Regions from separate parts of the Salipaludibacillus sp. HK11 genome, predicted to be linked through region 1. Evidence: riboswitches for the same ligand, from Rfam matches in the RefSeq annotation. Region 1 holds a riboswitch; the other holds the start of a gene.

Region 1 (5,306 bases):
TTCACGAATTCATTATAATAAGTAATACTTTTAATGTAGAGGGGGAATATGTGTGAAAGGTTTTCAGTATGAAAGATATGATGGATTAGGTTTAGCCGAATTAATACGTAATAAAGAAGTATCGAATAATGAAATGATCGAACAGGCGATTACAAGAATTGAAGGAATAAATCCGACATTAAATGCGGTAGTTCAAAAGTTTTATGCTAAAGCAATGAAGAGTGTTAATGAAACCGAAACTGGAGCTCCATTCTTTGGGGTACCAATGTTACTAAAAGATATTACACAAGAAGCGGCAGGGCAAAAGATCACTTCAGGTTCTCGTGGTTTGAGAAACTATCGCTCAACTTCTGATGCAACATATACAAAACGATTGAAAGAAGCAGGAATGGTGATGATTGGGCACACGAATGTTCCTGAATTTGCTCTAATGGGTGTAACTGAGCCTTCTTTGTATGGCGCTACAAGGAATCCTTGGGATATTAACGTGACGCCTGGAGGTTCGAGTGGAGGTTCGGCAGCTGCTGTTGCTTCAGGAATGGTTCCAGTAGCAGGAGCAAATGATGGGGGTGGATCGATACGAATACCAGCAGCATACTGTGGATTATTTGGTCTAAAGCCTACGAGAGGTAGGACACCTGTCGGGCCAAATTCTGGCCGAGTTTGGCAAGGAGCTTCTTCAGAACTTGTCATAACAAAATCAGTTAGAGATAGCGCTGCTTGTTTGGACGCACTCTTTGTAGAAGAAAAGACAAATGCTTTTCGCGCTCCTAATTTTGATGGAAGCTACTTAGATGTTATGAATAAACCAATTAATCGATCTTTACGAGTTGCTTTTTCTGTGAATTCTCCGATAGGAACTCCCGTGGATAGACAATGTCAAGAAGGGGTATATCGAGCGGTAAAATGCCTAGAAAAACAAGGTCATCAGATAGAAGAAGTAGATGCACCAATAGATGGTCAACAAATTGCTAAGAGTTACTTAACGTTGTATTTTGGAGAAGTGGCAGCAAATCTTTCTGATATAGGTAGGCATCTTGGTAGAAATGTAACCATGGCTGATGTGGAACCTACTACGTGGCTATTAGGACTCTTAGGAAAAGGGACATCAGCAGAAGAATTTGTCTTGAGATTACGAGAATGGGACAAAGCAGCAATTGCAATGGAGAGATTCCATGAGACGTATGACTTATATATTACGCCAACAACGGCAATGCTACAGGCACAAATTGGTGAACTAGATTTGAAAAAGAAAGAAATAATGTTAATTCAACTTGTTTCAAAACTCCGTGCTGGGAAAAGTTTATTAAAATCAGGAATGTTAGATCAATTGATTGAACAAAGTCTTGGACGTACACCTTTCACGCAATTAGCAAATTTAACAGGGCAACCAGGCATGAGTTTACCAATTCATGAAACAAATGAAGGATTACCAATAGGTGTTCAAATCATGGCTGCTCGAGGGAAGGAAGATTTACTTTTTCAAGTTGCAACTTTATTTGAACAATCAGATTTATGGATCGACGTGCACAAAAATCCTTTTATGAGATTATGAAAGAAGCTAATATTTGACTCCATAAAAATATATCGACATAATATGACTATATTTTCACGAATTTACCTCATTTCACATAAAATATGAAGACTATGTAATTATATACTTTTAAAGGTGATTAGATTAAAATGGTATCGAGGTGATATCGATGGCAGTTGTAACAGTCGATTTTGATGGAACACTGTATCAAGGAAACTCATTCAAAAGCATGTTTCTAGTCGCTAAAAAGGAGTTCACTATAAAAGAGTGGCTTATTGTTGGACAAGGTTTACTGAAGTCTGTCGTACTTCGGATGATTAAGGGAAAAGAAGCATTTAGACATTCCTTTTTCAAATCATTTGCTAAGTCATTTAAAGGAAAAACAGACGAGGAACTAAAAGTTTTTTTCGAAAGACTTGTCCAAGAGGGAATTGCCGAAGTTCATCATAAATTGGTAGATAAAGTCCGGCAGCACCAAGCAGATGGAGATGAAATTGTCTTATTATCTGGAGCGCTCCATCCTTTTTTGTTTGCTTTTAAAAAAGAATTAAATTTAGATGCCCATGTGATAAGTACAGAACTTATTTTTGACGAAGAGGGTCTATGTACTGGAGAAATTGGAACAATTGTCAATGGGCAAGAGAAAGTAAGATTAATTGTAGATTGGTTGAGTCAAAACTCTAGTTCAATTAACCTAGATAAGGCTGATAGTATTTGGGCATATGCGGATAGCGAGAGTGATTTACCGTTGCTTGAGTTTGTAAATCATCCAATCGTTGTTAACCCGGGTGAAGAGATGAGAGAGATTGCTGAGAAAAATCAATGGCCTGTTTTTTGATTTGATACGCCTAATATATTTTGGGGTTGACAAACATTTAAAAATTAGTTAAGATTCAAACAATTTCATACTGTAGAAAATAGGTTGGATAAATCAAGATCAAGAGTCTTATTTATCTATTAAAAGGGAATCTGGTAAAAGCCAGAACGGTCCCGCCACTGTAAGATTGTAGTATTCATCGTTTAACCACTGGATTTGCTTTGAGATCTGGGAAGGTGATGAATATGATTACGATCAAGTCAGGAGACCTGCCTATTTTGACAGCACTGTCGACCTACGGGAAATAGGGAGGTGTTAAATATCATGTGTATCTATCTGAGATAGAGCATCGTTTGGTGACATTTGTAATTAACTGTGTCTTCAGAAGTATTTTTTAAATACTTATCGATCATACATATTACTTGGATATTTTCGCCTTTAATCTTAAGGTGGGAATATCTTTTTTTATGTTTTAAATTACGAGGAGGGTAATTAATGGAATTAAAAACGAGTGTACAAGGATATCCAAGAATCGGTGAAGAGAGAGAATGGAAGAGGACGCTAGAGTCTTATTGGAAGAAGGAGTTTGATCAATCCACTTTTCAAGTAAAAATGAAAGATATCCGTTTAGATCGCTTAAAAAAATTAAAGCAATCGGATCTTGATATTATACCAGTAGGTGATTTTAGTTATTATGATCACATGTTAGATACTGCCACGATGTTTGGACTAATTCCCAATCGATTTAAACACCAAGCAGAAAGTAATTCGCTAGACCTTTACTTTGCGATGGCGAGAGGAAGCAAAAATGCAGAAGCGTGCGAGATGACGAAATGGTATAACACAAATTATCACTATATTGTTCCGGAATTTGAAAACGATTGGGTACCAAAGCTAACAGAGAATAAACCTCTAAACGCTTTTCTAGAAGCAAAAGAGGAACTCAATATAAATGGGAAACCTGTCATCATTGGACCGTATTCCTTTTTATCGCTTTCTAAAGGATATCCAAAAGAAAAATTTTCGTATTACTTAGATATATTGCTAACGTTATATGCTAAAGTTATTGGTCAATTGACGGAGGCGGGAGCGGATTTAATTCAAATCGATGAACCGCATCTTGTAACTTCTTTAACAGATGACGACATTGAAATAGTAAAAGATATTTATGAAAAACTGGCAGATCTTGTTCCGAATTCAAAAATACTACTTCAAACATATTTTGATTCTGTTTCTCATTATGAACAAATAGTCCATTTACCTGTTGCTGGAATTGGATTGGATATGGTTTACGATAAAGAAAAACACGTTCAATATATTAAAGATTTTGGGTTTCCAAACGATAAAATATTATCATTAGGATGCATTGACGGGAAGAATATTTGGAAGACTGATTTAAATAATAGTTTTTCGATTGTAAAAGGTATTCGAGAATATTTACCGAATCATCAACTTCATCTTCAGTCTAGTTGTAGCCTTCTTCACTCACCCGTTTCGTTAGGAAAAGAAAAAGCCCTTAATGATAACTTGGTAAATGGATTAGCTTTTGCTGATGAAAAACTAGAAGAATTAAGATTACTTAAAGGAGCATTAACGGATAAAGATAAAGTGCTTCGAGATTGGGAGGAGCATCAACAGAAGGTCGATCTGTTTAAAGATAAGTACCAACGGTCGAATGATAAAAGAGAGGGGAAAATTGCTCAATCGTACCGATCCTTACCTTTTTCAGAAAGGCATACTATTCAGCAAAAGAAATGGCAATTACCAATACTTCCAACAACAACAATTGGTAGTTTTCCACAAACTCTTGATATGCGTAAAGCGCGAACATCTTATCGAAGGGGTGAGTTAACAGAAGAAACGTATCAGGGTATGGTTGAGGAAAAAATTCAACGCTGGATTACCATTCAGGAATCACTAGGATTAGATGTCTTTGTCCATGGAGAGTTTGAGCGTAATGATATGGTTGAGTATTTCGGTGAGAAGTTGAATGGATTTGCAGTAACAACAAATGGTTGGGTTCAGTCCTACGGTTCTCGTTGTGTAAAACCTCCTGTTATTTATGCAGATGTGACATTTGATAAACCGATGACTGTTAGAGAGAGCGCATATGCTCAATCGCTTACAGATAAACCTGTAAAAGGGATGCTAACTGGCCCAGTAACGATATTAAACTGGTCTTTTGAACGTAACGATATTCCAGCTAAAGCAGTAGCTGATCAAATCGCTGAAGCACTCACATCAGAAATATATCATCTAGAGCAATCAGGTGTGGAAATGATTCAAGTTGACGAACCTGCATTACGAGAAGGCTTGCCTTTAAAGGTAGAAAACCAAGCAGAGTACTTAAAATGGGCTGTTGAATCTTTCCGTTCTGCAACCTATAAAGTGAAGGATACGACTCAAATTCATACTCATATGTGTTACAGTGAATTTCATGAAATGATCGATTCTATCAAAGACATGGACGCCGATGTCATATCAATTGAAACGTCTAAAAGTCATGGGAAATTAATTCGAGTATTTGAAACAAATGTCTATGACAAAGGTATTGGCTTAGGAGTTTATGATATTCATAGTCCTAGAATACCAAAAGTGGAAGAAATGTCGAAAGTAATTGAGGAATCCTTAGGCGTCTTGCCTCCATTCTTATTTTGGGTTAATCCTGATTGTGGGTTGAAGACTAGAACTGAAGATGAAACAGTTTCTGCTTTAAAAAATATGGTTGAGGCAACACATTTGATGAGAGAAAAAGTAAAAAGTAGCGTTAAAATTTAAAAGGATGATCCTGATAGATTGATTGAAAAGTAAAGATGCAAAATAGAAGCCATCACTTTGAATTATAATCAAGTGATGGCTTTTTGTGGTTACTATAGACGTTCGACATAGAGCGTGGAAGGGGAAATAAAAACCTTCTAATACTTCGATAATAAAACCGTTATTTAATAAGTTTTT
Region 2 (5,306 bases), 1.7 Mb from region 1:
AACTCTTTGAAACTTCCCTTCATGAAGCAAGGCAACTCTGTCGGTATAAAGTGCCGCAACGTTCAAATCATGCAAGATTGCAAATATCGTTAACCCATGCTCTTTTTGCCATTTTTTCAACAAATCAAGCATGTAGAAAGAATGCTTCACGTCCAAATGATTTGTCGGTTCATCTAATAAAAGAACTTTCGGTTGCTGAGCCAATGCTTTGGCAAGCAGAACTCTTTGTTTTTCACCGCCACTAAGTAGTCGAAATTGTTTATTCCTATAATGATCTACATTAGCTAGTTCCATCACCTCATCAATGATTTCTCTATCAGCTTTCGAAATCGTCTTGAGCACACCTTTTTGAAACGCATAACGACCAAGACTAACAATTTCTTCTACGGTAAAATCAAAGGAAACTTGCGCTTCTTGAGCCAAAACTGCCACTTTTCTCGCTTTTTCAAGGTGAGACAATTTGGATAGCAGTTGACCGTCAATTGTAATTTCTCCTTGTTTGATAGGTAGACCACCTGTTATCAATTTAAACAGCGTCGTTTTTCCACTGCCATTTGGACCAAGCAGTCCAAAGAATTCACCTTTAACAATGTCGAAGTCAACTCCGTCAATAATAGGTTCTTCTGAATAGCCGCCTACGAGATTCTTGACATGGATCATACCGTTACCCCTTCCCAAGCCGATTTCTAATCAATAATAATGCAAAAACAGGTGCCCCAATCAAAGCAGTAATTACACCAATTGGAAGTTCTTTCGGGGCAATAATCATTCGTGAGACTAAATCAGCTATAATTAGAAACCCTCCCCCAACAAGGAACGATAAAGGTAACACATGCCTGTGATTTGGTCCAATGATGAGGCGGACCAAATGAGGGATTACTAACCCAACAAATCCAATGGAACCAGAAACAGCAACAGATGCTCCTGTTAATAAAGATGCTCCAACTAAAATATAGTATTTGCCTCGCTTAACATTCACACCGATATGTTCGGCTGCCTCTTCCCCTAAAGCCAACGCATTTAACTCCCGATAATGGACCAATAGAATAAACATGCCTATGATCATAAACGGAACGATGAGTTGAACGTGACTCCATCCTCTCATACCAACACTTCCGTAGAGCCAATAGATAATTTGCGTCATCGAATCTTGATCACCAAGCGATATCACCAAAGAGATGATTGCACCAATAAAAGAACTCATAATAATTCCTGCTAAAATAATCGTTTCAATCGCAAAGCTTCTGCTGGCAATTCTAACAAGACCAAACACGAGCATCAATGAAATGAAACCACCAATTATTGCTACAATTGGAAGTGTAAAACCGCCTAAACCAACAATCGTCACTTGAAAAAATATTACGATAACAGCTCCTAATGCGGCACCAGATGACACACCAATCGTATAAGGATCTGCGAGTGGGTTTCGAAGCAACCCTTGAAAAGCTGCACCCGCCAAAGCTAATGAAGCTCCTACACAAAAAGCCAATAACACGCGTGGTAAACGAATGTTCCAGATGATTCTATCTTGAACTTCGGGAAAGTCCGAGAGCAATTGCCAGCCAAATACATTGTCAATGATGATGTGGAAGATGGTTGGAACAGGGACTGTCACACTGCTCATAAATAGACCAAAGAGGATTGTACTAAGTACAAATCCTCCACTGAAAACATAAATCCAAAAGATTCGATTACTCAAAAATTTCTGGATAGACCAATTTGGCAAGAGTTTCCACTCCCTCAATTAATCTCGGTCCTGGTCGAATGACCGTATCGTTATCCACATCATGTATTCTTTCATCTTGCACAGCTGGTATGTCCGACCAACCATCACGTGATACCACTTCGTCAATTGGATCTTCCGCAACTCCATGGGTTGTAATAATCACATCAGGACTCAACATGACAATTTCTTCTTCAGTCAGGCTGACCCAACCTTCTTGATCTTCTGCCGCATTAGTTGCTTGAATCACTTCTAACATCTCATGCATAAATGTTCCTTGACCAGCTGTGAAAATATTTGGTGAGGGAGATATTTCGACCCAAACCGTCTTTCTATCTTCTTCAGAAATCTCTTCCGCTTTTTCTTCAATCTCAGCTAATGCGTCTTTCATTTCAACAACAATCTCATCCGCACGTGAACTAGTACCTGTAGCGCTACCAAGCATTTTGATCGTGTCATAAGCTTCATCAAATGATTCGCCACCTTCAATTACAAGCACATCGATACCAGATTGCTCATATTGATCCAAAATTTCTGAATGATTCTCGTAATGATATCTTTGAACAAGAGCCATATCAGGCTCCAACGACAATATTAATTCAGGATCCATATCCTGCCCACCTACATTTTGGATATCTTCTGCTTCTGGTGGATAATTACAAAAATCCGACACACCTATTAATCTGTCTCCAGCTCCAAGTTCAAAGACAATTTCCGTGTTACTAGGCAACAATGAAACGATCGTTTCAGGTTCTTCGTCAATTGTCACTTCCCGATCTACTTTATCTGTCAAGGTGATTGGAAATTCTCCACCAGTTACTTCTTCATTTGCTGCTTCGTTCTCTTCGTCCGCCGCATTCTCAATTTCATCATTATTATTTTCTGTTTCATTCGTGACTTCGTCGTTATCGTTCGCTTGATTATTTTCATTTACCTCTTCTTCATTTGTTCCACAAGCCGTCATTAATGCCAACGACAATGTTATTGCTGCACCTAATTGTCCCCATTTAATTCTCTTTTGCATCTTTTTGTTCCTCCTACATTCTTTTTATTACATAATAAAAACGCCATTCCTTTAGGAAAAGCGTTGAATGTAACAGTCACATAGAAATAAGTACCTATCATAATATAGATGACGGTTTGCATTCTAACACGTAGTAGAATTTTCTATGAACATGAAACATCCCTTTCCTCGAAGGTGTTACGAACAACTTGGCAGGTCTCCTGACTTACGCTTCATCGGATCAGCTTCCCTTCCCATGCTTTTATGTAAAAGCACAGTGGGCTTCTTTCAGCTTTCCTAAACGCTCACAGTGGCGGGACCGTGTCGGCTTTTACCGACTTCCCTTTTAACATGAATTCGTCAACGTATCGACGTGAATCATGAACCAAATTGTATCTATGAAATTGGGTTTTATTAATAGATTTAGTATAAATCAGTTTTCAAATAAAGTAAATTTATTTTTAATCTTTTTCAATATGACTAAGTCGAAATTCCTGCTGAAGTGAAAGTAGCCATGCCTTTTAAAATTTTTAGGGAAGATTCCACAATCGGAAAAGCAAGCGCCGCTCCGGTTCCTTCACCTAGACGTAACTCTAAGTCTAATAATGGATTTGCTTGGAGCATTTTCAAAGCTGTTGTGTGTCCTTGTTCTTGAGAGCGATGACTGAATATTAAATAGTCTCTCGCTTCGGGAACTAGCTTCGTTGCTAACAAGGCAGATACCGTGCAAATAAATCCATCAATAATGACAGGCTTTCGTTCAGAAGCTGCTCCTAAAATCGCCCCTGTCATACCAGCAATCTCCAGTCCACCTATTTTAGAAAGAATATCGAGGACATCCTCACGATTTGGTTTTCGATCCTCAAGCGCCTGGGCAATGATCTTTCGTTTCAATACACGCTGTTCAGCTGTGATTCCTGTTCCAATATCAACAATACCTTCCACATTCACTTCGGCTAATGTAGCGATGATTGCACTACTGCTCGTCGTATTCCCGATCCCCATCTCACCTAAGATAATCGAATTTGCACCTTGTTTAATTACTTGTTTTACAATATCGATCCCTACTTCAATTGCCTTTTGCGCCTCTTTCCTTGTCATCGCATCTTCCTTGGCAAAGTTAGCTGTTCCATAGCGAATTTTTTTATTAATAAAACCTGAACCTTCTATATCCGATGCAACACCTATATCAACGATCTCTAACATTGCATCTATTTGTTTTGTTAATACATTTATTGCCGCGCCACCTGCAAGGAAATTCGCCACCATTTGTGTCGTTACTTCTTGAGGAAATGCAGAAACTCCTTCTTTAGCGATACCATGATCGCCCGCAAAAACAATCGAAGCAGGAGGGGATACAGTTGGAAATGTATCTCCAGTTATTTCTGCTAACTGAACCGCTAGTTTCTCTAATCTACCTAAACTTCCTGGTGGCTTCGTTAAATTATTCAGGTGAGCTAGAGTTTGTTTCCCTACTTGTTTATTTGTCGCTGTGATTTTGTTTATTGTTGTTTCCATGCTGCTGTCCCTCTCTAAATATCTCAGTTTTTTTGAAATAAAGCCATTTTATCCTCGATCAATTCCATGTTGAGATGACTCTCAACCAGTTGAGCTAAGTGATGAAAGGATTGTTCTTTCAGTGCTTGAAAAGAAACCCTGTCATTTATTTCAGGAAGGCCTTTGCGTCCTCGTAAATCATTCAATATCACTTCTCTAAATCGATCATTTTCAAATATTCCGTGAAAGTACGTACCAATCGTTCGTCCATCTATACTAATAAACCCGTCTGTGCCTCCGTCTATCAATTGAACAAATCGATCCCCTTGTTCATCAGAAAATTGAGAGACACCCATATGAATTTCATAGCCTGTGACGGCTATCGTTTCACCACGATAGATAATCACACCTTCAGATAAAACAGTGCGTTTCTTATCAGTTAACGTCGTTGATAAATTTCCAATAAGACCTAGACCTTCCACCTTCTCAATTCCTGACTCTATACCATCTGGATCTGCTAACGTTTGACCTAGCATTTGATACCCACCACAAATACCGATTATTGGCGTTTTATTTTCCTTAACGAGCGAAATGATTTCTTCCGCCAGCCCCTCCTTACGAATATGCGCTAAATCTTCCAACGTATTTTTGCTACCTGGCAAGATAATCAAGTCTGGTTTGCCCAACTCTTCGTTTGTTCGGACAAATCGAACGTGACAATCCGGTTCCCTCATAAGTGGGTCGACATCGGTAAAATTCGATATTCTCGGATAAGAGATCACAGCAATATCTAAATCCTTTTCTTGATTTTTCCTAGAAGAATATTGTTCTAACGCAAGAGAGTCTTCTGCTTCAATGTTTAGCTTGTCTATGAAAGGAATGACCCCTAGCACTGGTAATCCGGTATAGTCTTCAAACCAATCCAAGCCAGGTTTAAGCAAACTCAAATCGCCTCGAAACTTATTGATGACGACTCCGATGACTCGTTTACGGTCAACAGGGTCTAGGAGTTGTAATGTGCCTACTAAACTGGCAAATACACCACCTTTATCAATGTCACCAACTAAAATGACTGGTGCATTT

Evidence for each region. Region 1 has a riboswitch for cobalamin ahead of metE (5-methyltetrahydropteroyltriglutamate--homocysteine S-methyltransferase). Riboswitches for the same ligand answer to the same signal wherever they lie in the genome.
Region 2: another riboswitch for cobalamin. It lies ahead of ACM26V_RS21625 (ABC transporter substrate-binding protein); the one in region 1 lies ahead of metE (5-methyltetrahydropteroyltriglutamate--homocysteine S-methyltransferase).

The regions. Positions count from the first base shown of each region.
Region 1 is NZ_CP181045.1:1,108,544-1,113,849, forward strand. Features, by position in the region: gene ACM26V_RS05635 (amidase family protein) at 53-1,555, shown strand; gene ACM26V_RS05640 (HAD family hydrolase) at 1,704-2,372, shown strand; cobalamin riboswitch at 2,437-2,643, shown strand; gene metE (5-methyltetrahydropteroyltriglutamate--homocysteine S-methyltransferase) at 2,847-5,129, shown strand; gene ACM26V_RS05650 (glutathione peroxidase) at 5,290-5,306, opposite strand, start outside.
Region 2 is NZ_CP181045.1:4,568,501-4,573,806, reverse strand. Features, by position in the region: gene ACM26V_RS21635 (adenosylcobinamide amidohydrolase) at 1-660, opposite strand, end outside; gene ACM26V_RS21630 (FecCD family ABC transporter permease) at 665-1,726, opposite strand; gene ACM26V_RS21625 (ABC transporter substrate-binding protein) at 1,692-2,747, opposite strand; cobalamin riboswitch at 2,920-3,131, opposite strand; gene cobT (nicotinate-nucleotide--dimethylbenzimidazole phosphoribosyltransferase) at 3,207-4,244, opposite strand; gene ACM26V_RS21615 (cobyric acid synthase) at 4,268-5,306, opposite strand, start outside.